DNA from 4 places in the Blautia hansenii DSM 20583 genome. Region 1 is predicted to be linked to each of the others. Evidence: predicted binding sites of a transcription regulator. Region 1 holds the regulator's gene; each other region holds the start of a gene.
The links. Region 1 encodes Rex, which represses fermentation and respiration genes when NADH is low (regulators of the CRP and FNR family bind a similar motif). Its sites were predicted from a motif close to ATTGTTAANTANTTAACAAT; they were not measured.

Region 1 (7,837 bases):
ATATCCGTAGACGATTAAAGGTGGCTGAAGCAGAGCATACATATACAAAATATGGTTCAGGACAGGATGTTTTTTATTGTTTTTCAGATAGAGAACTCGGTGAGTGGTTTAATCTTACAAGAGAAGAAATATTGAAAATCTTATCTTCTATTTGTAGGGAGGCTGGATTGCGTGAATTACATTTTCCTTGCAGAAGGTATAAATGGTAAAAGAGAAGGAGAGGGGTATAGTCATCATAGGCTATATCCCTCAAAATCATTTCTCTACTAACGTTTTATAAACTCTACTTGATTTGTTTGCATCTATTTATCAAAGCCTTTTGCGGATTTATAGCATTTATTTAACACCCAGCCGTTATTTTGAAGAAAAAGTGCTGAAATACCTGATAAAATCGTAAAAAAAGCGAAAGAAAATTGCCTGCAACTACTTGACACAAGAGGGAGCATTTCCCCATATAGATTTTGACAACCGAATTTGGAGCTTTCAGGACTTTGTAAACGGTCGTACAAAGCCTTATGATGACAATGGTCACGGAACTCATGTATTGGGAATTATCGGCGGAAGCGGTGCGGCAGGAAAGGGTAAAATTCAAGGGATTGCGCCAAAATGCGGGCTTATTCCCATTAAAGTGCTGGATAAAAAGGGAAATGGCAGCAAGGAAAAGGTATTACGGGCATTTCAATGGATTTTAGAAAACAAAGATTGTTACAATATCCGTATTGTAAATATTTCTGTTGGTACTACCAGACGAGAAGGACATGAGGATTTAATTCGTGCAGTAGAAGATGTCTGGGACGCAGGGCTTGTGGTAGTAGCGGCGGCAGGAAATATGGGTCCCGGAAGATGCAGCATTACAGCGCCCGGAAGCAGCAGAAAAATTATTACCGTAGGTTCTTCGGATATGCTGATGAAAAACCATGGAATTTCAGGAAGAGGTCCTACAAAAGAATGTATCAGTAAGCCGGATATTGTAGCCCCCGGAAGCGAAATCATGTCTTGTACCAACTCCGACAGTTTATTTCCCTATATTGCAAGAAGCGGCACATCTATGTCTACCCCTATTGTGTCAGGAGGCATTGCTCTTTTATTGGAAAAATATCCTCAAATGACGAATTTAGAAGTGAAAAAAAAGCTTTGGAAAACCGCCAAAGACTTGGGCTACGAGCATAATCTTCAAGGTTGGGGATTGTTTGATTTGCATAAATTTTTGCAATAACTCTTGACAAATATCTGTTTTGTCTATTAAAATGTACGAAACAGTTTAATAAAACGCAGTGATAATTTAAGAAAGTAAGAGGTAGAAGATATGGGAAAAATACAAATGGCAACACCTTTAGTAGAGATGGACGGAGATGAAATGACAAGAATTTTATGGGGGTGGATAAAAGAGGAACTGCTTTCTCCTTTTCTTGACTTAAATACAGAATATTATGATTTAGGATTAAAATATCGAGACGAAACAAATGACAAAGTGACTTTGGCTGCCGCTGAAGCAATCAAAAAATATAAAGTAGGGGTAAAATGCGCTACCATTACACCGAATGCAGCCAGAGTCGAAGAATACCATTTAAAAGAAATGTATAAAAGCCCTAACGCCACTATTCGTTCCTGTTTAGACGGTACGGTTTTCCGCACGCCTATTCTGGTAAAAGGCATTGAGCCCTGCGTAAAAAGCTGGAAAAAGCCCATTACCATAGCAAGACATGCCTATGGTGATGTATATAAAAATGCCGAAATGAAAATTCCGGGAGCAGGAAGAGTAGAGTTGGTCTATACAAATGAAAAAGGAGAAGAAACAAGAGAATTAGTACAGGAATTTCAGGAGTCCGGTATTGTACAAGGGATACATAATCTGACGTCTTCCATTGAAAGCTTTGCAAAATCCTGTTTTTCTTATGCACTGGATTGTCATGAGGATTTATGGTTTTCTTCTAAAGACACCATTTCTAAAAAATATGACCATACCTTCAAAGATATTTTTCAGGAAATTTATGAAGCAGAATATAAAGAAAAATTCGAGAAAGAAAATCTAACCTATTTTTATACCTTAATTGACGATGCAGTAGCCCGCATTATGAAAGCAGAAGGCGGTTTTATTTGGGCATGTAAAAATTATGACGGAGATGTGATGAGCGATATGGTTTCCTCCGCTTTTGGCTCACTTGCCATGATGACTTCTGTTTTAGTATCTCCAAAGGGATACTTTGAATATGAGGCAGCCCACGGCACAGTACAGCGTCATTACTATCAATATTTGGAAGGAAAACAGACCTCCACCAATCCGGTAGCAACTATTTTTGCATGGAGCGGCGCTTTAAGAAAAAGAGGAGAGCTGGACGGCAATGCAGAATTAGAACAATTTGCAGATAAGCTGGAGCAAGCTGTTTTAAAAGTCATTGAGTCTGGAAAAATGACAAAGGATTTGGCTGCAATTACCACAGACACTTCTGTAACCGTATTAAACAGTTTAGATTTTATAAAAGAAATCAGAAAAGAATTAGAAGTTATTTAACATTTACAAGAAATAATATATTAAAACAAAAATCTAGAAGATTTCTATATTTTTAGCAAATTTGTCTGGCACACTTTGAGATTACAAGCTCAAAGTGTGCGCAGACTGAGCGCAACATGTAGAAATCCTCTGGATTAGCTAAATTATTCTGCCAGCTCTTCCCACTTTTCATAAAGCTCTTCCAGCTTTTGGGCAATTTCGGCTTTTTCTTTGGAAAGACGAACACACTCCGCTACATTGGTAGCAACTTCCGGTTTTGCCATTTCCTCATCAATTTCACTGTCTCTTGTTTCCAGTTCTTCAATCATGGCTTCTGTTTTCTTTAAATCATTTTCTTTTTTGCGAAGACGTGCCTGTTCTTCCTTTTGCTGTTTCCAGTCTAATTTCACCGCAGAAGTCTTTGTTTCAACAGCTTCCTCTTGAATATCCGGTGCATAAATCTGTGTTAATTCTTCTTTTTTCTCTAAATAATAATCATAATTTCCAATGTAATTTACCAGCTTTTGATTAGTTAAATCTAAAATTCTGGTAGCTGTTTTATTGATAAAGTAGCGGTCATGAGAGACGTATAAAACAGTTCCCTCATAATTGCTTAAAGCTTCTTCCAAAATTTCTTTTGAGGTAATATCCAGATGGTTGGTAGGCTCATCCAAGATTAAGAAATTGGCTTCTGAAAGCATCAGCTTTGCCAAAGAAACACGCCCTTTTTCTCCGCCGCTTAAAGCCTGAATAGGCTTAAATACATCATCTCCCGTAAACAAAAAGGCTGCCAGCAGATTGCGGATTTCCGTATTGGTCAGTTTCGGGAAATCATCGGAAATTTCTTCAAAAATGGTCTTTTCATTGTGCAAAACATGGTGTTCCTGGTCATAATAACCGATATGAACCTTGCTTCCCAAATGAAAACATCCGGTATCTGGTGGCACAATTTCATTTAAAATTTTTAAAATCGTAGTTTTTCCTGTACCGTTATTTCCAATAATGGCAACACGCTCGCCTCTTTTCACAGAAAAGTTCAAATCTTCAAAAAGTGTGAGAGGAGGGAAGGATTTTCCAAGCCCTTCTACGGTTAAAACATCATTTCCGCTGGTAATTCTGGGCTTTAATGTAATCTTCATAGAGCTGTCGATTTCCACCGGTTTTTCCAGAACTTCCATTTTATCCAGCATTTTTTCTCTACTTTCTGCTCTGCGGATGGACTTCTCTCTATTAAAGGATTTCAGCTTTGCAATAACCTCTTCCTGATGTTTGATTTCCTGCTGCTGATTTAGGTATGCCTGATAAGCTGCTTTACGAAGAAGGGATTTCTTTTCACTGTAAGCGCTGTAATTTCCTGTAAAAACAGATACCTTTCCATTATCAATTTCTACAATTTTCGTAGCCACTTTGTCCAGAAAATATCGGTCATGAGAGACGATAAAAACAGCCCCGGGATAGTTCAAAAGATAAGTTTCCAGCCATGCAATGGAGTCCATATCCAAATGGTTGGTAGGCTCATCCAACAGAATAATATCCGGTTTGGAGAGAAGGAGGCGGCCAAGGGCTACCCTTGTTTTCTGTCCTCCGGAAAGCGTGGAAACCTGTTTCTGAAAGTCTTCTTCCTGAAATCCCAACCCTTTTAAAACACCGGTCAGCTCACTTTTGTAGGCATATCCGTTTTCCATTTCGAATTCATGTGTGAGACGGGAGTAACTGTCCATAAGCTTTGTCAGGGCTTCTCCTGTGGTATGCTTCATTTCCGCTTCCATTTCACGCATGCGGATTTCCATATCCAGAATATGCTGTTTTACCTGCAACAGGCAGTCATAAATGGTAAGCTCATTTTCCATTTCCTGATGCTGCGCCAGATATCCCAAGGTCTTTCCTTTTGCCAGAATAACCTGTCCGTTGTCAGGGGAAAGTTCTCCTACAATAATACGAAAAAGTGTAGATTTTCCCGCACCGTTAATGCCCACAAGAGCAGCCTTTTCTCTTTCTTCTATATGGAAACTGGCGTCCTGTAAAATGGTGACGCCGTCAAAAGATTTTTCTATATTTTGACACGCTAATATCATGTAAATATCTCCTTTGTAAATATAGTATCTTCATTTATTATAGCGGAAAAAATATATTTGACAACAGATAAATGAATTATGATTGACTTTAATTTAACAATTTTATATAATAATTTCAAGAAATGTGTATTTTGAATACAGGAGGGTTCGCCGTGGAGGAAAAAAGCATTTCAAAAGCAGTAATTAAACGACTGCCTCGATATTACAGATATTTAGGTGAACTCATAGAGGAGGGAATAGAAAGGATTTCATCCAATGAGTTAAGTGCAAAGATGCGTGTAACAGCTTCTCAAATCCGTCAGGACTTAAATAATTTCGGGGGCTTTGGGCAGCAGGGATACGGATACAATGTGCCATATCTGTACGAGGAAATCGGAAAAATTCTGGGGTTGGATAAAACCCATCACATGATTATCATAGGAGCGGGAAATCTGGGACAGGCTCTTGCCAATTATGTAAAATTCGAAAAGAGAGGCTTTAAAATTGTGGGCGTTTTCGATATCAATCCAGTTTTAAAAGGAATTTCCATCAGGGGAAATGGAATTCGTATGATGAGCGAGCTGCCGGAATTTTTACAAAAAGAAGACGTACAGATTGCAGCGCTGACAGTACCAAAAAGCAGCGCCGCAGAAATTGCAGAGCTTTTGGTGCAAAATGGTATTAAAGCCATTTGGAATTTTGCCCATTTGGACTTAAATGTGCCAAAAGATGTAATTGTAGAAAACGTTCATCTTTCCGAAAGCCTGATGCGTTTATCCTACAATTTGACTGTTGCGGAGCAGAAAGAAGAAAAATAAAGGGGAAGGCTGTTGTGAAAGAAATTTTACAGCAGCTTTTTTCCGTTATCGTTAGGAGGATGACATGGAGAGAATTGTAACAGGTGATCAGATGCAGCTTTTAGATAAATACACCATAGAAGAAATGGGTGTTCCTTCTTTAGTGCTTATGGAAAGAGCCGGACTTTCTGTTTTTGAAGCAATAAAAAAAGAGGGGTTTTCTCTTAATAAAATTTTGATTTTATGCGGAAGCGGAAATAATGGGGCGGATGGTGTGGTACTGGCACGACTGCTTCATCTTGCAGGTTATTGCACAGATGTCTGTATTTTAGGAAAGCCGGAGAAATTTACAAAAGAAATGCAGAAACAGATAGATATTGGAAAAAATTATGGAATTTCCTTTGTCAAGAGTTTTCATATTTCTGAATATACTGTTATTGTAGATGCTGTTTTCGGTGTGGGACTTTCCAGAGAAATCACGGGAAATTTAAAAGAAATTATACTGGAATTACATAAATTTCAAGGAAAAATCGTTGCTGTGGATATTCCTTCGGGAATTTGCAGCAGAACAGGAAAAATATTGGGCTGTGCGGTAAAAGCGGACTTAACCGTCACATTTGCTTATGGAAAAACAGGGCTTTTTCTTTATCCCGGCGCAGAATATGCAGGAAAGGTTGTCATTGCCGATATCGGTATTTATGCCAAACCGGAAATACTTCCAAAGCCCGAAATTTTTACTTATACAAAAGGGGACTTAAAAGAAATCCGAAGAAAGAGGGATGGAAATAAAGGCAGTTTTGGGAAAATCCTTTTAATTGCAGGAAGCAAGGATATTTTCGGCGCAGCCTATTTAAGCGGAATGGCAGCTATGAAAACCGGAGCAGGTATGCTAAAAATCTGTACGCATAAAGAAAATAAGGTTCTTTTTTCCTGTTTTCCCGAAGCCATGCTCTTGTGTTACGAGGATGACGAGAACATTACAAAAGAATTGTCAGAAGGTTTTCAATGGGCAGATGTCATTGGAATTGGACCGGGTATTGGTCTTGGCAAACAGGCAGAAAGTTTGCTGGATACGGTGCTTTCCCAAGGAACAAAACCCCTTGTTATTGACGCAGATGCCATAGGAATGTTAAAAGGACGCACAGAACAGTTAAAAAACTATCCAAATGAAGTGATTTTAACACCACATTTAGGAGAATTTTCCCGTCTTACCGATATTTCTATAAAAAAATGGAAAGAAAATCCCATAAAAATCACACAGGAAATTGCAAAAACCCTTTCTGTTGTGTTAGTATGTAAGGATGCCAGAACAGTTATCAGTAATGGAGACAAAAACATTTACTTGAATTTATCCGGAAATGACGGTATGGCAAGCGCAGGCAGCGGCGATGTTCTGACAGGTATGATTTTAAGTCTTTTGGCTCAGGGAAAAGATGGGTTAAAGGCAGCCTGTCTGGGTGTTTATCTTCACGGAGCTGCCGGAGATTTGGCAGCAAAAAGAAAAGGCCGTGCAGCTATGCTGGCAGGAGATTTAATAGATGCAGCAGGGCAAATTCTGGATGAAGTTTAAAAAGGGAGAGATGAGAAAGGCATGAGAATACAAAGCAGAATTCAGGCGCACATTAATCTGGATGCAATCGATTATAACCTGAAAAACATGTATGATTATATGGGAAAGAACACACAGATTATCGCAGTGTTAAAGGCAGACGGTTATGGACACGGAGCAGTCCCCATCGCAAAGGAAATTGAGGCTTATTCTTATATATGGGGGATTGCGGTTGCCACTGTGGAGGAAGGCAGAGAGCTTCGAAAAGCCGGAATAAAAAAGCCGATTTTAATTTTAGGCTATACCTACGAAGAAGATTATGACCGAATTGTAAAAGAAGATTTTCAACCTACGGTCTTTAAGCTTTCCATGGCAGAACAGCTTTCAAAAGCAGCCGTAAAAGCCAATAAAACTTTAAAAATACATATAAAATTAGATACAGGCATGACACGTATCGGCTATCGCCACATAGAAGACGCAATACCGGAAATCGTGGAAATTTCAAAGCTTCCAAATATCGAACTGGAAGGGATTTTCACGCACTTTGCAAGAGCAGATGAGACCGACCTTGCACCGGCATATCAACAGCTGGAAAAATATCAGGAATTTTTAGACGCTTTAAAGAGACAGGGAATTTCCATACCTGTAAAGCATTGCTCTAACAGCGCAGCCATTATTCGGATGCAGGATGCCTATTTCGATGCAGTACGTGCAGGAATTATTCTCTACGGCATGTATCCTTCCAATGAAGTGGAAAAAGATAAAATTCTTCTGAAACCGGCAATGGAATTGAAAAGCCATATTGCATACATAAAAGAAGTGGAACCGGGAGTAGAAATCAGCTACGGCGGAACCTTCACAACTGAAAAAGTAACCAGAGTTGCCACCATACCCGTGGGCTATGCAGACGGTTATTCCAGAGGCCTTTCCAATAAAGGCAGTGTCT
Region 2 (7,837 bases), 550 kb from region 1:
TTCTGTTACTCATGGTAAAATCCTTATTTTCTCTTTTTCATAATATATTCTTCAAATGAGCTTGACAGAACAAAGGAAAGGTGTTATTCTACTTCAAGATTAGAAATCAGAGTAAAACAGTCGGAATTGAAAAGAGGCGATAGGATGAAGCTTTCTACAAAAGGAAGATATGGTCTAAGAGCGTTAATCGACTTAGCATTATATAGTGATGAGGAAGCTGTTTCCATACAAAGTATTTCTAACAGACAAAATATTTCAGACAGCTATTTGGAGCAGCTTATGAGAAAGCTGAAAAAAGCTGGTTTGGTTGTTAGTGAACGAGGCGCTCAGGGCGGTTATCGACTGGCAAAGCCGGCGGATGAAATTTCCGTTGGAGATGTGTTAAGAGCCTTGGAGGGAAGTCTTGAGGCAGTATCCTGTGGAGCAGGAAACAATGAACATTGTCAGGGTGAGGATTTATGCGTTACCCGTTATGTCTGGCAGGAGATTAATAAAAGTATTCAGGAAACAGTAGACTCCATAAAAATCAGTCAGTTAGTAGAGGAGAGCCGTAAGGCTCGTGAAAAAGGGCAAATTAAAGTGCAGAAATGTGATTAAATATAGGAGATGAGCGATATGAAAACAAGAATTTATTTGGACAATGCAGCAACGACCAAAACTTCTCAGGAAGTTGTGGATGCAATGCTTCCATATTTTACGGAAAACTATGGAAATGCTTCCAGTATTTACGAAGTGGGACAAAGAAGTAAAGAAGCTATTACTACTGCAAGAGAAGATATTGCAAAAGTTTTAGGCGCAAAAACAGAGGAGATTTATTTTACCGCAGGAGGAAGTGAAGCGGACAACTGGGCGTTAAAGGCTGCTTTTGAAGCATACAGCAAAAAGGGCAATCACATTATCACAACAAAGATTGAACACCATGCGATTTTACACACCTGTGAATATCTGGAGAAAAAGGGCGCTGAAATCACATATTTAGATGTAGATGAGAATGGTCTGGTTAATTTAGATGAATTACAAAAGGCAATTCGTCCGGAAACAATTTTAATTTCTATTATGTTTGCAAATAATGAAATCGGAACCATTGAACCGGTAAAAGAGATTGGAATGATTGCGAAAGAACACGGAGTTTTATTCCATACAGATGCTGTTCAGGCATTCGGACAGGTGCCGATTGATGTGGATGAGATGAATATTGATATGCTCAGCTCCAGTGCGCATAAGATTAACGGACCAAAGGGTATCGGATTTTTATATATCCGCAAAGGCGTAAAAATCCGTTCTTTTGTACACGGAGGTGCACAGGAAAGAAAGAGACGTGCGGGTACAGAAAATGTTCCGGGTATTGTGGGCTATGGCGTAGCGGCAAAAAGAGCAGCAGAAACCATGGAAGTCCGTACAGCAAAAGAAAGAGAATTAAGAGATTATTTTATTGACAGAGTTTTAAAAGAAATTCCTTATGTAAAATTAAACGGTGACCCTGTAAAACGTTTGCCAAACAATATCAATCTCAGTTTTCGTTTTGTAGAAGGGGAGTCTTTGTTAATTATGCTGGATATGAAAGGAATTGCTGCTTCCAGTGGTTCTGCATGTACATCCGGTTCCTTAGATCCTTCTCATGTACTATTGGCAATCGGTCTGCCTCATGAAATTGCACACGGTTCTTTGCGATTGACTTTAGGAGAAGATACCACAAAAGAAGATTTGGATTATACATTAGAGCAGTTAAAAGAAATTATCGGAAAACTGCGTGATTTATCACCATTATATGAAGATTTTGTAAAAAAACAGAACAAATAAGAGAGAAAAAACGGAGGAAATTATTATGTACAGCGAAAAAGTTATGGACCATTTTCAGAACCCAAGAAATGTAGGAGAAATTGAAAACGCCAGCGGTGTAGGAACAGTAGGAAATGCAAAATGCGGCGATATTATGAGAATTTATCTTGATATTGATGATAATCAAATTATTCAGGATTGCAAATTTAAGACATTTGGATGTGGAGCAGCCGTTGCAACAAGCAGTATGGCAACAGAGCTGGTAAAAGGAAAGACTATTGAAGAAGCTTTAAAAGTTACAAATAAAGCAGTTATGGAAGCTTTAGACGGACTTCCACCGGTAAAAGTACACTGTTCCTTACTGGCTGAAGAAGCAATTCATGCAGCTCTGTGGGATTATGCGGAAAAACACGGAATTAAGATTGAAGGTCTTTCCAAACCAAAATCCGATATCCATGAAGATGAAGAAGACGAGGAAGAATATTAATGAGCGGAAAGAAAGTCGTTGTAGGGTTATCCGGCGGCGTAGACTCTTCTGTGGCAGCGTATCTTTTGAAAAAGCAGGGGTATGATGTAATCGGAGTAACCATGCAGATTTGGCAGGAGGAAGACAATGAGTTTCAGGAAGAAAACGGTGGCTGCTGCGGATTAAGTGCAGTAGATGATGCCAGACGCGTTGCTCAGATTTTAGATATTCCTTATTATGTTATGAATTTCCGAAAAGAGTTTAAAGAGAAGGTTATTGATTACTTTAATCAGGAATATTTGGAAGGCAGAACGCCAAATCCCTGTATTGCATGTAACCGCTATGTGAAATGGGAGTCTCTTTTAAAGAGAAGTCTGGATATCGGAGCAGATTATATTGCAACAGGACATTATGCCAGAGTGGAGCAGCTTCCAAACGGAAGATATGCCATTCGAAATTCGGTGACAGCAAAGAAAGACCAGACTTATGCTTTATATAATCTTACACAGGAACAGCTTTCCAGAACACTGATGCCAGTAGGAGAATATACAAAAGAGGAAATTCGCCGGATTGCTCAGGAAGCGGGACTTCCCGTAGCGCACAAAAAGGATAGTCAGGAAATCTGCTTTGTACCGGATAATGATTATGCAGGCTTTATTGAGGAAAGTACAGGGAAAAAGCTGGAAGAAGGAAATTATGTTTTAGAAGACGGTACAGTAATCGGAAAACATAAGGGAATTATTCATTATACCATCGGACAGCGAAAAGGGTTGAACCTTTCTATGGGACATCCTGTTTTTGTGACAGAAATAAGACCGGATACCAATGAGGTTGTTATCGGAGAAAATGAAGATTTGTTTGTAACAGATTTAATTTGCGACAGAGTAAATTTCATGGCAATAGACCATCTGGAAGAAGGAAAAGAATTTACTGCAAAAATCCGTTACAATCATCCGGGAGCAGTATGTACGCTGGAAGACTTGGGAGAAGGAAAAGTAAAAGTCCTTTTCCGTGAATCGCAAAGAGCAGTTACTCCGGGACAGGCAGTGGTCTTTTATGATGGAGAATATGTAGCCGGTGGCGGTATTATTTTAGGAAAAGCATGAGAGAATATAGAGAGAATGGGAAAAGGGCACTTGTAGAGAGTGCTCTTTTTTCTGTCTTTAAACGGATACGCAGAATGTACGGAAATAACATTTATTGGGTGTTATAATATTTTTAGGAAACGTAAATTAAGGTGGTGGAGTTAATATGAAGAATGAGGCGATATTAAGTAGTGACAAAATGTTTACATCTTTTCGGTTTAATAGTCATAATATACGTTTTAGAACATCTCCAAGACTTGAACGATATACGAAAGTAATTGAATGGGATAAGGGATATTTAGTTGTTATGGCTAAATATGAAGGGCACGAGGAGGAAGAGGGTATATAGATTTAATTCCAATTCTTGAAAACTTATATTTTGATACGGAAGATTTTTTAAAACCAATTCAGAAGGTGAGGATTGAATATGTGTGATGTTGTGAAAATGCGGGTTCTGCAAAGTTTTTTGTTATGAAAAATGGCGAAACAACGATTGAGAATATAGGACAATTATCTGATAGGGAAATTCGTATTATCGTGAGTTTATAAAAGAAAATTATAAAGAAATGTATATGAAATGGGCGGAAAAAAGTGATAATGGTTTTTATGGAGAATAACTATTGGGGTATAGAAGATAAAATATCCCAATAGTTATTGAAAACTTTTATAAAGGAATACATTCCGATTTTCTCTCTTTGAAAATTGTATAGTATCGAAAACCGCAGGCTTTTAAAAGGTCGGAAGCCTTCTGGAAATCGTAGGCGATATGACAGGGAGCATGAGCATCAGAGCCCAAAGTCAGCAGTTCGCCGCCTAATTCTTTGTAGCGTTTTAAAATTTCCGTAGAAGGATGTGGCTGTCCCAGACCATATTTAAAACCTGCTGTGTTACATTCCAAACCAATTCCTTTATCTATGAGTGTTTTTAAAATTTCATCTAAGATATCGGCATGATTTTTATAACAATAATGTACATTTTTGGACGGACCGTAGCGAACTACATAGTCAATATGCCCACAGGTATCAAAGCAGGAGTAGGTCTGAAGATTTTTAAGAAGAACTTCGAAATAGCGTTGATATGCCTGTGTCTCAGTGCGATTTTCAAAGAAAGCATTATCATAAGGGTCCAAACAATCTGCAACATGAGTAGAGCCTATAAGAAAATCAAAATTTCTGGAAGTACACAGAGCAGGAATTTCTTCTTTTAAATGTGGCTGTAAGCCTACTTCCAGACCAAAATAAAGCTTGATTTGAGACCGATATTTTTCTTTTAATTGTAAAAAGGTTTTTTCGTATGCATCTAAATCAGCCAGAAAAGTAAAATTATTTCCCGGAAAATCTAAGTCGGTATGTTCGGTAAAACACATTCCTTTTAAATTCTGTTTTATTCCTTCTTTTATCATATCCTCCATAGGACTGGTACTGTCTTCGGAAAAATTCGAATGGAGATGGAAATCATAATACATAAATTTTTTCCTTTCGTATAAATAAAATATGAAAAATTCTTTGCTTTTCTTCCATTATAAAGGCAAAACAGAAGCAATTTCAAGTGAGAAAGCATGAAACCTCAGGAAATTTGAAAATAGACTTGAATTTTTGGATAAAAACAGGTACAATATGGACAAGGTTGATGTTTCTTTAACAAAGTACATTTATTTTGTGAAAGAACTCACATTAAATCAATCACTTTTAGGAGGAATAAAAATCATGGCAGTAAAAGTAGCAATTAATGGTTTTGGACGTATTGGTCGTCTTGCATTTAGACAGATGTTCGGAGCAGAGGGATTTGAAATCGTAGCAATCAACGATTTAACATCTCCAGCAATGTTAGCTCACTTACTGAAATATGACTCTACTCAGGGTAGATACGAATTAGCTGATAAAGTAACAGCAGGTGAAGACTTCATCACAGTTGATGGAAAAGAAATCAAAATTTACGCAAAAGCAAACGCAGCTGAACTTCCATGGGGAGAAATCGGTGTAGACGTAGTTCTTGAGTGTACAGGTTTCTATACATCTAAAGACAAAGCTCAGGCTCATATCGATGCAGGCGCTAAAAAAGTTGTTATCTCTGCACCAGCAGGAAATGACTTACCAACAATCGTTTACAATGTAAACCATGAAACATTAACAGAAAATGATAACATCATTTCTGCAGCTTCTTGTACAACAAACTGCTTAGCTCCAATGGCAAAAGCATTAAATGACTTAGCTGAAATTCAGTCTGGTATTATGTGTACAATTCATGCTTACACAGGCGATCAGATGACACTTGACGGACCACAGAGAAAAGGTGATTTAAGAAGATCTCGTGCAGCAGCAGTAAATATCGTACCAAACAGCACAGGTGCTGCAAAAGCTATCGGATTAGTTATTCCTGAATTAAACGGAAAATTAATCGGAGCTGCTCAGCGTATCCCAACACCAACAGGTTCCACAACTATCTTAACAGCAGTTGTTAAAGGAAACGTAACAGTTGAAGAAATCAACAATGCTATGAAAGCAGCATCCACAGAATCCTTCGGATATAACACAGATGAAATCGTATCCAGCGATATCGTTGGTATGAGATATGGTTCTCTGTTCGATGCTACTCAGACAATGGTTCTTCCATTAGATAACGGCACAACAGAAGTTCAGGTTGTATCATGGTATGACAATGAAAACTCTTACACAAGCCAGATGGTTAGAACAATCAAATACTTCGGAAAATTATTAAACAAATAATTTTTGGGTATTATAAGGCTCAATAAGGGTCCGGTCTATTGTGGACCGGACCCTTTTCGTCTATATAAAAGAAAGACGGGAAAATAAGAAAAAGGAGGCATTTCTCAATGCTTAATAAAAAATCAGTTGACGACATTAACGTAAAAGGAAAAAAAGTCCTGGTTCGCTGTGACTTTAACGTACCATTACAGGAAGGTAAAATTACAGATGAAAATCGTCTGGTAGCTGCACTTCCTACTATTAAAAAATTAATCGCAGATGGCGGCAGAGTAATCTTATGCTCACACCTTGGTAAACCAAAGGGAGAAGCAAAACCGGAATTATCTTTGGCACCTGTTGCAAGACGTTTATCTGAATTATTAGGTCAGGAAGTTAAATTTGCTGCTGACGCTGAGGTTGTAGGACCAAACGCAAAAGCAGCAGTAGAAGCAATGAAAGACGGCGAAGTTGTTTTACTTGAAAACACACGTTATCGTGCAGAAGAAACAAAAAATGGTGAGGAATTCTCTAAAGAACTGGCATCTCTTTGCGAAGTATTTGTAAATGACGCATTTGGTACAGCTCACAGAGCACATTGCTCTAACGTAGGAGTTACAAAATTTGTTGATACAGCAGTTGTTGGATACTTAATGCAGAAAGAAATTGATTTCTTAGGAAATGCAGTAAATAATCCGGAAAGACCTTTCGTTGCTATTCTTGGAGGAGCAAAAGTTTCCAGCAAAATTTCTGTTATCAATAACCTGCTTGACAAAGTAGATACTTTAATCATCGGCGGCGGTATGGCTTATACTTTCTCCAAAGCAGCAGGCGGAAGCATCGGTGTTTCTTTATGTGAAGATGATTATTTAGATTACGCATTAGAAATGAAAAAGAAAGCAGCAGAAAAAGGAGTAAAACTTCTTCTTCCTGTTGACCACAGAATTGGTGATGCTTTCTCTAATGACTGCAATATTCAGATTGTAGGCAGCGGACAAATTCCGGAAGGTTGGGAAGGTATGGATATCGGACCTGAAACAGAAAAAATCTTTGCAGATGCTGTAAAAGATGCAAAAACAGTTGTATGGAACGGACCAATGGGTTGCTTTGAAATGTCAAACTTTGCACATGGTACAGCAGCAGTTGCAAAAGCGCTTGCTGATACAGATGCTACAACAATCATCGGTGGCGGTGACTCTGCGGCAGCAGTAAATATCTTAGGATATGGAGACAAAATGACACACATCTCCACAGGTGGCGGTGCTTCTTTGGAATTCTTAGAAGGAAAAGAATTACCGGGCGTTGCAGCAGCAAACGATAAGTAAGCACTTGACGAGTGGCAAGCCGTAGGCGCAGACAGAGTTTAGTAAGGGGAACATACCCCTGATATAAACTAGATTGCGAGGCTCTTAGCAAGCCAAAGGCGAACAAAAAATACAATTATAAAATCAGAAAGAAGGTCATTCCAATGGCAAGAAAAAAAATTATCGCTGGTAACTGGAAAATGAACATGACACCAAGCGAAGCAGTTGAATTAGTAAACACATTGAAACCACTGGTTGCAAACGAAGAAGTAGACGTGGTATTCTGCGTACCTGCTATTGACATTGTACCGGTTGTGGAAGCTGTAAAAGGAAGCAACATTCAGGTTGGTGCTGAAAATATGTACTTTGAAGAAAAAGGTGCATACACAGGAGAAATTTCTCCAAACATGCTGGTAGATGCAGGCGTTAAATATGTTATCTTAGGACATTCCGAAAGACGTGAATACTTTGGTGAAACAAACGAAGACATCAACAAAAAAA
Region 3 (7,837 bases), 290 kb from region 1:
GAGGACGGCAGAGAATTTTATAATTACCGGGAATTGGCGAAAATGCTGTGTGCGTACGTGAAAGAGATGGGATATACTCATGTGGAATTATTACCTGTGATGGAGCATCCTTTAGATGAGTCATGGGGCTATCAGGTGACAGGATATTATGCTCCTACCAGTCGCTTTGGAAATTGCGAAGACTTTATGTATTTTGTGGATTATATGCACCAAAATGATATCGGCGTGATTTTAGACTGGGTTCCGGCACATTTTCCAAAAGATGATTTTGCTTTGGCAGGCTTTGACGGCACAGCTCTTTATGAGTATTCCCAAGCAGAGAAGGCAGAGCATCCTCACTGGGGAACGCTGGTATTTGACTATGCCAGCCCTGAAGTAAAGAATTTCCTCATATCCAATGCTCTGTTTTGGGCGGAAAAATACCATGCAGACGGTATCCGTATGGATGCGGTGGCGTCTATGCTTTATCTGGATTACGGAAGACAGGATGGACAGTGGCAGCCGAATATGTATGGCGGAAATGAAAATCTGGAAGCAGTAGAGTTTTTGAAACACTTAAATTCTATTTTTAAGAAAAAATATCCCGATGCCCTTTTAATTGCAGAGGAGTCTACTGCATGGCCGGCTGTTACGGGAGATTTAGAGGATAATGGCTTGGGATTTGACAGAAAATGGAATATGGGATGGCAGAATGATTTTCTGGATTATATGAGAAAAGACCCGATTTTCAGAAGCGGTGTCCATGATGAGCTGACCTTTAGTATGTTATACGCATATAGTGAAAAATTTTTGCTTAGTTTTTCTCATGATGAGGTAGTACACGGAAAAGGTTCTTTTCTTAATAAAATGCCCGGTGAAAAAGATAGGAAGCTTGCAAATCTGCGAGCAGCCTATGGCTTTTGGATGACACATCCCGGCAAAAAGCTTTTATTCATGGGACAGGACTTTGCCCAGGAAAGGGAATGGTCTGAAAAGACCCCTCTTGATTGGGAGCTGTTAGAAGAGAAGGAACATAAACAGATGCAGGACTATGTAAAAGCATTATTAAAGCTTTATCAGGATTATCCGGCGCTCTATGAATATGATGATACTCCTGACGGCTTTGAATGGATTAATCATATAGAAGCAGAAAAAAATATGCTTACCTTCCTTCGGAAAGCAGAGAAAAAAGCAGATACCTTAGTTGTGGTATGTAACTTTTCTGATTTGGCGTATGAAGCTTATGCGATGGGTGTTCCTTATGCAGGAGAGTACAGAGAAATTTTTAACAGTGATGATGAAAGCTTTGGAGGTACAGGCGTAAAAAACAGCGGAGTACAGAAAGCAAAAAAAGAGGAAAAGGACGAAAGACCTTATTCCATAGAAATTCAGGTAGCCCCTCTTTCCGTACAGATTTTTTCTGTAAAAGAATGTGGGGAAAAGATGGTAAAAGAGTCTAAGGTACGCCGTGAATTGGAGAAAAAAATAAAAGAAGAACACAAAAAAGAGGAAAACAGAAGATGAGAATTATCTTGACAGACGCATTGACAGAACCGCTGGAAATTGCGGGAATTGGAGAGTTTTTCAGACAGTATCTCACATGGGATTACTGGAGTCAGAAGCTGCCCTTAATCGGAAGCTTTGCAGGGAGAGTCCTTCTGGCAATTTTGGTCTATGTAGTTGCCAGTAAAATCATTCATAAACTTTGCAAATTGATTGTGGCATCTATGAACAGGGCGAATGCAGATACTGGAGTTACACAATTTGTATCCTCATTCGCAAAGGCTGCCATGTATTTCTTCCTGATTGTTTCCATTGCAACCAGCTTTGGAGTGAAGGAGTCTTCCATTGCCGCACTTTTGGCATCCAGTGGTGTTGCCATTGGTCTTGCCTTGCAGGGGGGCTTGTCAAACCTTGCAGGCGGAGTGATTATCCTGATTTTAAGACCTTTTGTAATCGGAGATTATATTATTGAAAATTCGGGAAAGCAAGAGGGCACGGTTGTAAAAATTGACCTTTTTTACACAACCTTATCCACAGTGGATAACCGAAGAATTACCGTTCCAAACGGAGCGCTTACCAATTCCAGTATTGTCAATGTGACGGCAAAAGACAACCGCAAGCTGGAAATTAAGGTAGGAATTTCCTATCAGGCAGATTTGAAAAAAGCCAAGAAAATTTTGGAAACACTGCTCCACGAGGATGCCAGTATTATGTCAGACCAGGAGATGCAGGTCTTTGTGGACGAGCTGGCGGCAGACAGTGTGATTTTGGGACTTCGTGCATGGGTAAAGACAGAGGAATACTGGGCGACAAAGTGGCGTTTGAATGAAAAAATCAAGCTCACCTTTGATGAACAGGGGATTGAAATTCCGTTTCCGCAGTTGGACGTGCATATTAAATAAAGTGTATGCAGGAAAAACTTTATAGAGAGTTTAGAGTTTTTAAGAATTAAGAAATATTATTTCTATTGTTTTGTGATAAAATACTATTATGACAACAATAGAAGGGAAGATGAACATGAAAACGCAGGTATTGTACAAGAGCAGAACCGGCAATACAGAAAAGCTGGCAAAAGCAATTTTTGAGGCTGTTCCCGGACAGTGTAAGGATATTGCACCTTTAGAAGGACAGACAGATTATGAAATGGGAGACATATATTTTATAGGATTTTGGACGGACAGAGGAAGTGCCAGCGTGGAGGTGTTGGATTATCTGGGCAGCCTTCAGGGAAAGAAGATTGCATTATTCGGTACCTGCGGCATGGGAAATGATTTGGAATATTATAAAAAAATCGAAGAAAACATACGTGTTTTTATTGAGGATGACAACGAATATCTGGGCGCTTATATCTGTCAGGGAAAGATGCCGATTTCTGTGCGTGAGAAATATCTCAGCATGAAGACACCGGAAAATACGAAGATGATAAATGCTATGCTCCGTAATTTTGACATGGCAATGCTTCATCCTGACACGCAGGATTTAGAAGGCGCAAAAGCCTTTGTACAAAAGGTATTTGAAGATATTAGGAAGGAAGAATTGCAGTATGAATAAAATAAGAGAAGCGTTTCAGCGATTTATGTATGGAAGGTATGGCAGTGACCGTTTAAATCAGGCGATGCTGATTGTTTTTCTGGTCTGTGCCATGTTGGATATTTTCGTGGATAATGTATACTTTAGCGTGTTGCTTACTTCATGGGAATTTTTACTTGTTATTCTTATTTATTTCCGTGTGTTTTCCAGAAATATTTCAAAGCGATATGCGGAAAATCAAAAATATCTGGCGTTGGAAAATAAGGTACGAAGATTTTTCGGGAAAACAAAATACATACAGCAGCAGAGAAAGGACTTTCATATTTATACATGTCCCCAGTGCAAACAGAAAATCCGTATTCCAAAGGGAAAAGGTAAGATTAGTGTAAGATGCCCCAAATGCGGAGCTGAGTTTGTTAAGAACAGTTAAAGCTGATAGAGAGAGGTTATGATTTGAGATTTATCATATCCTCTCTTTCTTTTTTAAAAATGGAATTGGTTATACCAGATACCAAATACAAAAATTGACATAAACGAAGGGGAAAACAGAGAAAAATAGGATAAAATATATGAAAAACAGAAGTTATATTGACAAAAAATCGTCATAATAATATAATGTCGATAAAATAACAAAATTGGTACAACCAATTAGAACGGAGGAAGGGCAATGGACAAATTCAAAGTTCTGGAAATTAAAAAAAGTGTATTTTCCGGCAATGAAAAACGTGCCGATGAGCTTCGCAAGCAGTTGAAGGAGAAAAAGTTATTCCTATTAAACCTAATGTCTTCTCCCGGTTCAGGAAAAACTACAACCCTTACAGGAACCATTAAAGCTTTAAAAGGGGAGCTTCGCATTGGGGTTATGGAGGCAGATATTGACTCTGACGTGGATGCAAAAACAATATCTGATTTGGGAGTAAAAACCATTCAGCTCCATACGGGAGGAATGTGTCATTTGGATGCCGGCATGACAGCTCAGGGGCTGGAAGGTCTTGAGACAGATGAACTGGATTTGGCAATTTTGGAAAATGTGGGAAATTTAGTTTGTCCTGCAGAGTTTGACACAGGGGCAGTAAAAAATGCCATGATTTTAAGTGTACCGGAAGGCCATGATAAACCGTTGAAATACCCGCTTATGTTTTCCGTGTGCGATGTAGTTCTTATTAACAAAGTAGACGTAATTCCGTATTTTGACTTTGATATGGAGGCGTGTAAGAAAAATATTTTGATGCGTAATCCAAAAGCAAAAATTATTCCTATTAGTGCAAAGACAGGGGAAGGGATGCAGCAGTGGTTTGAGTGGCTTTTAGATGAAGTAAAGCATTGGAAAGAGTAGAAACAGAAAGGGAGAGTCACGTATGGCAGAAAAAAGAGAATTAATTTTAAAGCTGGGACAGAAAATTACAGATCGTATCGGACATAAGGTGACCGTAGATGATCCAGAATACTGGGGATTAGCATGCGTTGTAACAGATGAAATGGCAGAAGTGGCGCTGAAAATGAAGGTGCGTAAGCCTATGACATTTTCTCAGATTTTAAAAGCTACGGGTAAAGAAGAAAAAGAACTGGAAAAACTTTTGGAAGAAATGAGTATTGTAGGGCTTTTGGAATATAACTGGGAAAATCCTAAAAGAGAAAAACAATATGTACTTCCTATGTTTGTGCCTGGCAGTGCAGAATTTACGAATATGAACCGCAAACAGCTTGAGGAACATCCGGAACTTGGCAGATTTTTTGAAAGGATGTCAAGACTGCCTTTAGAAAAAGTAACACCAATGGTGCCGCCGGGAGGAGCCGGTATCGGTATGCACGTTATTCCGGTAGAAAAAGCCATTGAAATGGAAAATCAGTCCATTGACATTGAGCATATTTCTCACTGGCTGAAAAAATATGAAGGAAAATATGCGGCAAGTCCGTGTTCTTGCAGATTGTCAAGACAGACCTATGAGGAAGGCTGTGCAGATGACCCGGAGGATTGGTGTATTGCAGTGGGGGATATGGCAGATTACGTAGTAGAAACACAAAAGGGCGGACGCTATATCACTTATGAGGAAGTGCTGGATATTTTGAAAAAGGCTGAGGATAATGGCTTTGTACATCAGATTACCAATATTGACGGAAAAAATAAAATTTTTGCCATCTGCAACTGTAATGTCAATGTATGCTATGCACTACGTACTTCCCAGCTGTTTAATACGCCGAATATGTCAAGGTCTGCTTATGTTGCTCACGTAAAGACAGAAAATTGTGTTGCCTGCGGCAGATGCGTGGAATATTGTCCGGCAGGAGCGGTCAAGCTGGGACAGAAGCTCTGTACAAAAGATGGACCAATCGAATACCCGAAGCATGAGCTTCCGGATGCCGTGAAGTGGGGACCGGAAAAATGGGATGAAGATTATCGGGATAACAATCGGATTAACTGCTATGACACCGGTACAGCGCCATGTAAAACAGCCTGTCCTGCGCATATTGCAGTACAGGGCTATTTGAAAAAAGCCGCACAGGGCAAATACAGAGAAGCGCTGGCTTTGATTAAAAAAGAAAATCCGTTTCCGGCAGTATGCGGACATATCTGTAACCGCAGATGTGAAGATGCCTGCACAAGAGGAACCATTGATCAGGCGGTTGCCATTGACGAAGTAAAGAAATTCATTGCAAAGCAGGATTTGACAGCAGAAAACCGTTATATTCCGCCGATTATTCCGCCTACCACAGGCAGATTATTTGAAGAGAAGATTGCCATTATAGGCGGTGGTCCGGCAGGACTTAGTTGTGCCTTTTATCTTGCAGAAAAAGGTTATAAGCCTACTGTTTTTGAAAAGAATGAAAAGCCGGGCGGTATGCTGGTTTACGGAATACCTTCTTTTAAACTGGAAAAAGATGTGGTAGAGGCAGAAATTGATGTGATGCGCCAGATGGGTGTGGAAATTAAATGCGGTATTGAAGTAGGAAAAGATATTACCTTAGAGGAACTGCGTAAACAGGGCTATAAAGCCTTTTATCTTGCAATCGGATGTCAGGGAGGAAGAAAAGCCAATATCCAAGGAGAAGATGCAGAAGGTGTTATGACTGCCGTAGATTTCCTTCGTACAGTAGGTGACAATCAGAATTATCCGGTAGAAGGACGTACCGTAGTCGTAGGAGGCGGAAACGTAGCCATTGACGTGGCGAGAACTGCAAGCCGCTGCGGAGCATCTGAGGTTTCCATGTTCTGTCTGGAAAGCAGAGAGATTATGCCTGCATCAGAAGAGGAAATCACAGAGGCACAGGAAGAAGGCATCACTCTGAACTGTGGCTGGGGACCGAAGGAAATCCTTACAGAAAACGGAAAAGTCAAAGGAATTGTATTTAAGAAATGTCTTTCTGTCTTTGATGAAAACAAACGCTTTGCACCGAAATTTGATGAAGCCGTAACCATGACCGTTCCTTGTGAAAGAGTCTTTTTAAGTATCGGACAGAGCATTGTCTGGGGTAATTTATTAGAAGGCTCAAAGGTTGAATTAGGAAGAGGAAACGGTGCGGTGGCAGATAAAGTAACGTATCAGACAGCAGAACCGGATATCTTTGTAGGCGGTGACGTTTACACAGGACCGAAATTTGCCATTGATGCCATTGCAGCAGGAAAAGAGGGTGCAATTTCCATTCATCGTTTTGTGCAGCCGCACAGCAGTTTGACAATCGGAAGAAACAGACGTCAGTTTATTGAGCTTGACAAGAGCAATATTCAAATAGAGGAATACGATAATTCTTCCCGCCAGATACCGGGTGTGAGAAAAGACATTGATGCTCATAAATCCTTTAGAGATGCAAAAGAAGCCTTTACAGAAGAACAGGTGAAAAAAGAAACAGCACGCTGTCTGGGATGCGGAGCTTCCGTTGTAGATGAAAACAAATGTATCGGCTGCGGTGTTTGTACTACAAAATGTGAGTTTGATGCCATTCATCTGTATCGAGAGCATCCAGAATGCAGTACCATGCACAAATCAGAGGATAAGATGAAGGTCATTCTTCCTTACGCATTTAAGAGGGAAATGAAAATCCGTTTTGGAAAAAAGGAGAAATAGAGGATGCACGAGCTGGGAATTGTCTTTCATATTATTGACAGCTTAAAAGAAGTGGGGGAAGAAAACCATTTAAAGCAGATTGCGGGGGTGACTTTGGAAGTCGGGGAAGTTTCCGGAGTTTTGGAAGATTATCTGCAAAGCTGTTGGCGGTGGGCGTCAGACAGAACAGAGCTTCTAAAGGGAGCATCACTTACTGTGGAACAAATTCCGGCAGTGACCTTTTGCGAGGATTGTAAACAGACTTATTCTACAACAGAATTTGGAAAAATCTGTCCCTATTGCAAAAGTGAACATACATATCTTGCAGCCGGAAATGAGTTTAATATTAAAGAGATAACTGCCTGCTGAAAAATGCAGGCAGAAAGAGAAAGGAAGGGATTTTATGTTATTTCAGATTTACGGAGATAACACCATGTGGCAGCTGTTAGGCTGGATTTTGGTATTTGCGGGGCTTATTCTCATGAATGAGCTGGCAAGAAGAAGCAAAACAGGAGGAATTTTCTGTTTCTTAATTTTACCTGCGGTCTTGACCGTATATTTTGTGGCAATTTATGTAGGAGCAGCCATGGGCGCAGATTGGGCGCTTCATAATCAGACTTATCTGCACATGACAAGCTGGTTCCATTATGCGAAGCTCTATGCGGCAACAGCGGGATGTATCGGCTTTATGATGATTAAATACAAATGGGGAATTGGAAAAAAAGAATGGTTTAAGCTGTTTCCTTTTCTCATTGTGGCAATTAACATTTTAATTGCAGTAG
Region 4 (7,837 bases), 580 kb from region 1:
GGGTAATCCCATTCATCTGGAGGAATTTGTAGCAGTTGCACGATATGGGGCAGAGGTTGTTTTTTCTGAAGAATATTGTCGGCGTGTAAAGAAAAGCCGTACCTTAGTGGAAAAATGGGTAGAAGAGGAAAGAGTCATGTATGGCGTTACCACAGGCTTTGGCGCTCTTTGCACAAAAGCAATCGGAAAAGAGGAAACAGCACAGTTACAGGAAAATATTATTTTGACACATGCCGTTTCCGTGGGCGAACCGTTGAGAGAAGAAGGAGTTCGCGGAATTATGCTTATGGTTTTGCAGAATTTGGGACGTGGAAACAGCGGTGTGCGTCTGGAAATTCTGGAAATGTACAGAGAGTTTCTGAACAAAGGAATTACTCCGAAGGTACCGGAAGCAGGAAGTGTCGGATATCTGGCGTTAGAGGCGCATACAGCTCTGGTATTATTGGGCAAAGGAGAGGCATGGTATCAGGGAGAATTGCTTTTGGGAGAAGAAGCTTTAAAAAGGGTAGGCATGAAGCCTATGGAATTAAGTTCAAAGGAAGGTCTGGCTCTTGTTTCCGGAACAACATCTCCCACAGCCCTTGGAGCGCTGGCTTTATATGATATGTTACAGGCAGCCAAAACAGCGGATGTTATCGGCGCTTTGACAGTGGAGACCTTAAAGGGTGTGATGAATGCTTTTGACGAAAGAGTGATGAAGGTACGTCCTCATGGGGAACAGGCGAAGGTGGCAGAGAATATCAGAAAAATCCTGAAAAATTCTAAAGTAATAAAGAAATATCAGGGAAGCCGTGTGCAGGATGCCTTATCTTTAAGATGTATGCCTCAGCTTCACGGCGCATCCAGAAAAACCTTAGAGGATGCAAGGAGAACACTGGAAATTGAAATGAATTCCTGCTGTGACAATCCGATTATCTGGAGCGAACCGGGAGAGGAGGATGTAATTTCAGCCTGTAATGCGGACTCCTCCTATGTAGGGCTGGAGATGGACAGCGCCAGTATTGCAGCCTGTACCTTGGGGAAAATGTCTGAACGGAGAAATAATCGAATTATTGATGAAAATCTCTCCGGATATCCGTGGTTCTGCATCAGCCAGCCGGGATTGAATTCAGGACTTATGATACCGCAGTATACACAGGCAGGACTACTCAATGAAATGAGAGTTTTATGTTCACCTGCAACCATTGATAACACGCCTACCTGCGGTAATCAGGAGGACTATGTTGCCATGGGATATTTTGCTTGCAGAAAAGCAGTAACAGTGGCAGAAAAGCTGGAATACATTCTTGCCATAGAGCTTTTATCCGACTATGAAGCGCAGCAGTTCCAGGATAAGGACGTAGAAGTAAGCTCTGTGTCAAAAGCCGTGTACAGCGAATTAAAAATGACAGTTCCTGTTATGGAAAAAGACATGATTTTGCATCCGCATATTGAGCATATCAGAAAGCTTATTCATTCCGGCAGGATTTTAGAAATTGCAGAAAGTACAGTGGGAAGTTTGAAGTAAAATAACATAGAAAGCATCATTGATATTTGGTATAATAGGAAATATCAGTGGTGCTTTTTGTTTCATGCTCTGCAAGGATAGCGCTGTGGCGAAGGAGGTAATTTTGTGGGATATAAGCAGGCTTTAAAAGGAAATCAAACGGAGACCTTCCATGCCGTGATTACAGATATAGGAGAAAATGGCAGTTCTATGCAGGTGGAAGGACTGGAAACCAATGATATCAACAGCCGAGGAGCATTTATTTTTTCAGTAGAAGACGATACAAAACTGGAATGGCATCATGCTCCTATAAAGCTTTCGGAATTTGACGTGGGAGATTGTGTTGCCGTAACCTACACAGGAAGTATTATGGAAAGTTATCCCGGACAAATTGAAAAGGTAACAAAGCTTCAGCTTTTAGATGATGAGAAATAAAGAAAGAGAGTGAGTATAAAATGGGAAAAATTAAAAAGGAAGAAATCTGGTCCATACCCAACTGTATGGGGTATTTTCGTATTCTGCTGATACCGTTTTTTTGCGTAATTTATTTGAATGCAGACAGTGTGAAGGATTATTATCTTGCAGCAGGGCTTGTATTGGTGTCTACAATTACCGATTTATTTGACGGAAAAGTAGCCCGAAAATTTAATATGGTAACAGAGCTTGGAAAATTCGTAGACCCCTTTGCTGATAAGCTTACGCATGGGGCAGTAGCATTATGCCTGTGTACCAGATATAAGCGTATGATTTGGCTGGTGGCGCTTATGGCAATTAAGGAAGGTTTTATGGCAGTTATGGGGCTGATAAATCTGCGCCACGGAAAGAAATTAGACGGAGCAAAATGGTATGGAAAAATATGTACGGCTACTTTGTTTGTAGTTTTAGGCGTGCTGGTTTTCATGCCAAAAATTTCAGGGAGAATTGCAGATGTGCTGATTTTAGGTGAAATGGTAATTATGGCGATTGTGCTGGTTTTATATGCCTTTGAATTTCGGAAAATGGCAAAATAATTTTAAAAGAATTCGTTCTTGCATCTTTGGCAAAAAAGAACTATAATTGTCTATTTATAAGCAATACTTTTAGGAAGGAATAGTGGAAATATGAGTGTCTATGCGATTTATTTTAGTCCAACAAGAAGTACAGAAAAAATTGTAAAATTATTAGCCAAGGAATTTGGTACATACGGGGAAATTGATTTAAGTAAACAGAATTCAGGGGAAAATGTAAGAGCCTTTAAAGAGGAGGACATCTGTATTTTCGGTGTGCCTTCCTACGGCGGACGAGTACCTGCGCCGGCGCTGGAACGTATGAAAAAAATGAAGGGGAATAAAGCAAAAGCTGTTTTAGTTGCCGTATACGGAAATCGTGCTTATGAAGATACATTGCTGGAATTAAAGGAACAGGTAGATTTATGCGGATTTCATGTGACAGCAGCCGTGTCAGCAGTAGCAGAACATTCGATTATGCACCAGTTTGCAAGAAAAAGACCGGATGCAAAGGATAAAAAAGAATTAAAAGCATTTGCTGAAAAAATTGCTCATAAGATAAAATCCGGTGATGAGAAAGAAATTTCCGTACCGGGAAACAAACCTTACCGTAAATATAATGGTGTTCCGTTAAAACCAAAAGCAGGGAAAGACTGTAAAGGCTGCGGCTTATGCGCACAGGTCTGTCCGGTGGGAGCAATACCGGCTGAGTCACCGAAAAAAACAGATAAAAGCAAATGTATTTCCTGTATGAGATGTATACAGGTTTGCCCGAAAAAAGCAAGAAAAGTGAATAAGCTGAAATTAAAAATTGCATCTATGAAGATGAAAAAAGCTTGTGAAGACAGAAAGAAAAACGAATTGTTTCTTTAAAGATTTGTAAAAATACAGCAGGATAAAGGAGAAGAGCCTTTTGTCCTGCTGTGTTTTTTTATTTCATAGGAGATTGCGCAACAGCGCAATCTTTTATAATATAGTTTCTAAAATGTGCAACAGTAAAGGAAGATTTGCTGAAAACAGACTTCCGCAAGTGGAAAACTTTGAAAAATGAATAGGAGTCTCTTTTTTATAGGCATAAAATGTACTTACATTGTTATCGATTTCAGGCGCTTCATCTGTGGGAGGATAAGACTCTATTGTAACGTTTATATTTGTAGGAGGTTCATCCTCAGAATGGTATTCAATATCTGGCTCTGTGGAATTATCAGACTCCTCCTCCATCAGTTCTTTTTCTAAATCTTCATAATAGGTAGACTCCGGTTTGTCGGCATTAAGTTCGTCAGGTGACATCAGAAAACCATTTTCATCGTATTCAGGACCAACGTAGTCTTCGGCTTGTACAATAAGACAGGAACTCATGCACAGAGATATTAACATCAGAAAACCTATCATTTTTCTTTTCTTCATAAAAACCTTCCCTCCGTTATTAAGACAGTAACATTCATGGTGACAAAAATTTTTTGTTTTATAAACTCATTATATCCTATATAGAGGGATATATCAAATTGTTTCGTCATTTCCAAATAGAAAAGTCAAAAAATAATCTTGCTAAAAGTAGTCTAATATGTTATTTTATTAAAGTATGTCAATAATTTAACGATAGAAATAATGGAGGAAGACAGAGTATGTGGAAAAAGAAGCAGAATAAATTCCCCGGCGGAATTCATCCCACAGATGGTTATGACAAGGCACTGACCATGGACCTGCCTGTCCATGAATATTGGCCTGAGACAGTTACGATTTTGTCAGAGCAATCCTTTGGCGGAAAATGTCAGCTGTTAGTCAAGCCAAAAGATAAAGTAGTAGCAGGACAGCAAATCGGAATTCCTGAGGCATTTATGGCAGCTCCTTTACATGCAAGTGTAAGCGGAGAGGTTCTCCGAGTAGAAGAAGTAAACAATCAGGGAAGAAATATTCTGGCGTGTATTATTAAAAGAGGGGATACCTCAAAACAGGATGCGCAGGAATATGAAAGCAAGCTGGTAGATATTGAGAATTTTACAAAAGAAGAAATTATTGCGGGAATTCGTGACGGCGGTCTTACAGGAATGGGCGGCGCAGGATTTCCAACACATAAGAAATACGAAACAGATAAAAAAATTGATGCGCTGCTGATTAATGCAGCAGAATGTGAGCCATTTTTAACATGTGATTATCGTTTGATGCTGGAATACAGCTATGCAGTAGCAAATGGTATTCGCCTTCTGTTAAAGGCTTCCGGCGCTCCAAAAGCGTATCTTTGCATGGAAGACAATAAACCGGAGGCGGCAAAAGTTCTTGGTAAAATTTTAGAAAATACAAAAGATATAGAAGTAAAGGTATTGCCGACACAGTATCCTCAAGGTGGAGAGCGTCAGCTCATTCAGGCTGTTCTGGGCAGAGAAGTGCCAATGGGAGGACTTCCGGCAGAGGCTGGCGCTATTGTTTCCAATGTAGGAACAGCCAAAGCGACAGCAGATATGCTCCTTGGAAAGACACCTCTTATCAGAAGGATTGTAACAGTAACAGGCTGTGTAAAAAATCCGGGGAACTATTTGGTTCCAATCGGAACTTCAGCAAAAGAACTGGTAGAGCTTTGCGGAGGAGTGACAGTAAAGAATAACAGAGTCATTGCAGGCGGACCGATGACAGGTCCTTGTGTAGCTTCTGATTGGAATGGAGAAAGTGAACTTTTCTATGTGACAAAGAACACTTCCGGAATTTTAGTTCTTCCGGACAGTCAGTATGAGGAACAGCCATGTATTCGCTGTGCAGGCTGTGAAAGTGTGTGTCCGGCGGGATTAGTTCCTTATCAGATTGAATTTGCATATTTAGAAGAAGATTATGATTTGTGTGAGAGCTTATACGCCAGTGAGTGTATTGCCTGTGGCTGCTGCTCTTATATCTGTCCTGCCAAGAGAGAACTGTCCGTAAGAACAAGAATGGCAAGAGATATGGTGAAACAGAGAATGAGAGAAAGGGCGGTGAAAAAATAATGAGTCAGACAAGAGTAATTAACGGACCGCATCTTCGTACTCCAAGAACAACCAGAAACGTTATGATGCACGTAACAATTTCCTTAATTCCGGCGCTTTTGGGAGCAATTTATTATTTCGGAATTCAGGCATTATATTTGTCAGGCCTTTCTGTTGCAGTATGTGTGCTGACAGAATATATATGGCAGAAAATTACAAAGAAACAGGTGACAGCAGGTGATTTCAGCGCCGTGGTTACAGGTCTTTTATTAGCCTTTAACATGCCGGTTACCGTTCCGGTGTGGGCACTTGTTGCAGCAGACGTATTCAGTATTTTAGTTGTAAAACAGATGTTTGGCGGAATTGGAAATAACTTTGTAAATCCTGCTCTTATGGGAAGACTTTTAGTTATGGTAGCATGGCCGGCAGCTGTTATGCAGTATGTAGTACCGAGAACTGTTTCCGTAGATGCTGTTTCAGCGGCAACCATTCTGGGAACAGCAAAAAGCGGTGCCGAAACAGGTTACAGCTATCTTCAGATGTTCTTGGGCGAGATGCCGGGAGCAATGGGAGAAACCAGCAAATTATTGCTTTTAATCGGTTTTGCTTATATGTGTTACAAAAAAATTGTAAATGCAGAAGCAGCAGTTACTTATATTGGAACAGTTACAATTTTAACTTTTATCTTCGGTCCGGATGGGCTGTTTACCGGTGATATTTTATTAAATCTTTTCGGAGGCGGTCTGATTATGGGCGGTTGTTATATGCTGACAGATTATGCCTTTGCATCCAGAAAAGGTAAGCTGATTTATGCGGCTGTGGCAGGTATTATTACTGCGGCAATTCGAATTTTCAGCGTTTATCCGGAAGGAATTTGTTTCGGTATTTTAACCGCAAACTGTATGGCAGGTATGTTGTCTGTACTTTACAAAAAGCATGTGTATGGAATGAAGAAAAAAGAAGCGTAGTGGAGGAAAAACATGAAGAATAAAAACGTAAGAGGGATTATTGCATTAGCAGTTGTTACAGCACTTTCTTTCGGAGTAATTATGGGCTCTAAGGCTCTTGCAAAAGATATGGGAACAGGTGCTTCTAATACAGCAGAAGAACAGGTAAAAGAAGAAATTGATACCAAAGGTGCAGAAGGTATTGAAAAAGCAGTTAAGACAGAGAATGGTTACATGGTAACTGCAAAGGTAAAAGGATATGGCGGAGATATTGTGATGAATGTATCCTTTGATGCAGAAAAGAAAAAAGTAACAAAAGTAGAAGTAACAGAACAAAAGGAAACAGAAGGTCTTGGAGCAAAAGTTGCAGACGCAGAATTCCTCAGTCAGTTTGAAGGTGTGGAAGCTCCTGTATTTTTACCGGGCATGAGCCTTGAAAAAGAAGAAAAAGTATCTGATGAAGAACTTTTAAAAGAATTAAAAGACGGAACTTATGAGGCAAAAGCAGATGCTCCGGACAATAACGGGTTTACAGATGTAGTAACAGTAACTGTAAAAGACGGAAAAATTGCAGAAGTAAACTGGGAAGCAGTAGGAGCAGATGGAAGTACAAAGAGTGTACTGTCTGAAAACGGAGAATATGTAATGACAGAAGACGGACTTACATGGAAGGAACAGGCAGAAGCTCTTGCAAAAGCAGTAGTAGAAAATCAGTCTTTAAGCTTTTTAAATTTAGATGAGCAGGGAAAAACAGATGCGGTTTCCGGTGTAAGTATTTCCATCGGTGGATTTACAGCTCTTGCAGAGAAATGTTTAAAAGAAGCAGCGGGAATTACTCAGACTTTAGAACTGAAAGACGGAACTTATGAAGCAAAAGCAGAAGCAGCAGATAATAACGGATTTATCGATCAGGTAACAATGACTGTTGCAGACGGAAAAATTACAGAAGTAAACTGGGAAGCGGTAGGAGAAGACGGAAACAAAAAGAGTGTACTGTCTGAAAACGGAGAATATGTAATGACAGAAGACGGACTTACATGGAAAGAACAGGCAGAGGCTCTGGCAAGCGCTCTTATTGAAAACCAGTCCTTAGACTTCCTTCAGGTAAACGAGCAGGGAAAAACAGATGCGGTTTCAGGCGTAAGTATTTCTGTGGGCGGATTTATCAGTCTTGCAGAAAAATGTATGAATGAAGCGGCAGGCGTTGAAGAAAAAGAAGAAGTACCTGCAAACGGAACACAGGTAGATGCTGTATCAGGAGCAACGATTTCTTCTACGGCAGTAGTAACAGGTATCAACACAGCATTTGAATTTTTACAGGCAGTAAAATAAGAAAACGGAGGATATAACATGAAATTAAGATATCCGGCAGAAGCCTTTGCTTTTGGGATTGTATTATTTTCAGCAGGAATGAAGGAAGCCTTTGCGGCAGGTATTCTTGTGATTTTGTCCGTAGTATTTGCT

Region 2: the regulator Rex is predicted to act here: its motif matches at 4,956-4,975, upstream of gap (type I glyceraldehyde-3-phosphate dehydrogenase).
Region 3: the regulator Rex is predicted to act here: its motif matches at 3,627-3,646, upstream of hypB (hydrogenase nickel incorporation protein HypB).
Region 4: the regulator Rex is predicted to act here: its motif matches at 4,054-4,073, upstream of rsxC (electron transport complex subunit RsxC).

Annotation. Positions count from the first base shown of each region.
Region 1 is NZ_CP022413.2:1,515,328-1,523,164, reverse strand. Features, by position in the region: gene CGC63_RS07540 (hypothetical protein) at 1-209, shown strand, start outside; gene CGC63_RS07535 (S8 family peptidase) at 428-1,216, shown strand; gene CGC63_RS07530 (NADP-dependent isocitrate dehydrogenase) at 1,307-2,512, shown strand; gene CGC63_RS07525 (ABC-F family ATP-binding cassette domain-containing protein) at 2,656-4,566, opposite strand; gene CGC63_RS07520 (redox-sensing transcriptional repressor Rex) at 4,719-5,363, shown strand; gene CGC63_RS07515 (bifunctional ADP-dependent NAD(P)H-hydrate dehydratase/NAD(P)H-hydrate epimerase) at 5,428-6,912, shown strand; gene alr (alanine racemase) at 6,934-7,837, shown strand, end outside.
Region 2 is NZ_CP022413.2:2,067,428-2,075,264, reverse strand. Features, by position in the region: gene CGC63_RS10550 (polysaccharide biosynthesis protein) at 1-13, opposite strand, end outside; gene CGC63_RS10545 (RrF2 family transcriptional regulator) at 145-597, shown strand; gene nifS (cysteine desulfurase NifS) at 616-1,800, shown strand; gene nifU (Fe-S cluster assembly scaffold protein NifU) at 1,826-2,266, shown strand; gene mnmA (tRNA 2-thiouridine(34) synthase MnmA) at 2,266-3,351, shown strand; partial or broken gene CGC63_RS16110 (DUF7724 family protein) at 3,497-3,765, shown strand; gene CGC63_RS10520 (histidinol-phosphatase HisJ family protein) at 3,995-4,795, opposite strand; gene gap (type I glyceraldehyde-3-phosphate dehydrogenase) at 5,037-6,056, shown strand; gene CGC63_RS10510 (phosphoglycerate kinase) at 6,164-7,357, shown strand; gene tpiA (triose-phosphate isomerase) at 7,501-7,837, shown strand, end outside.
Region 3 is NZ_CP022413.2:1,801,291-1,809,127, reverse strand. Features, by position in the region: gene glgB (1,4-alpha-glucan branching protein GlgB) at 1-1,503, shown strand, start outside; gene CGC63_RS09015 (mechanosensitive ion channel family protein) at 1,500-2,384, shown strand; gene bilS (flavodoxin family protein BilS) at 2,494-3,033, shown strand; gene CGC63_RS09005 (zinc ribbon domain-containing protein) at 3,026-3,442, shown strand; gene hypB (hydrogenase nickel incorporation protein HypB) at 3,680-4,348, shown strand; gene CGC63_RS08995 (FAD-dependent oxidoreductase) at 4,371-7,076, shown strand; gene CGC63_RS08990 (hydrogenase maturation nickel metallochaperone HypA) at 7,080-7,424, shown strand; gene CGC63_RS08985 (DUF5692 family protein) at 7,459-7,837, shown strand, end outside.
Region 4 is NZ_CP022413.2:939,372-947,208, forward strand. Features, by position in the region: gene CGC63_RS04740 (HAL/PAL/TAL family ammonia-lyase) at 1-1,507, shown strand, start outside; gene CGC63_RS04745 (hypothetical protein) at 1,613-1,921, shown strand; gene CGC63_RS04750 (CDP-alcohol phosphatidyltransferase family protein) at 1,942-2,496, shown strand; gene CGC63_RS04755 (EFR1 family ferrodoxin) at 2,587-3,345, shown strand; gene CGC63_RS04760 (hypothetical protein) at 3,439-3,879, opposite strand; gene rsxC (electron transport complex subunit RsxC) at 4,098-5,447, shown strand; gene CGC63_RS04770 (RnfABCDGE type electron transport complex subunit D) at 5,447-6,394, shown strand; gene CGC63_RS04775 (FMN-binding protein) at 6,407-7,705, shown strand; gene CGC63_RS04780 (hypothetical protein) at 7,724-7,837, shown strand, end outside.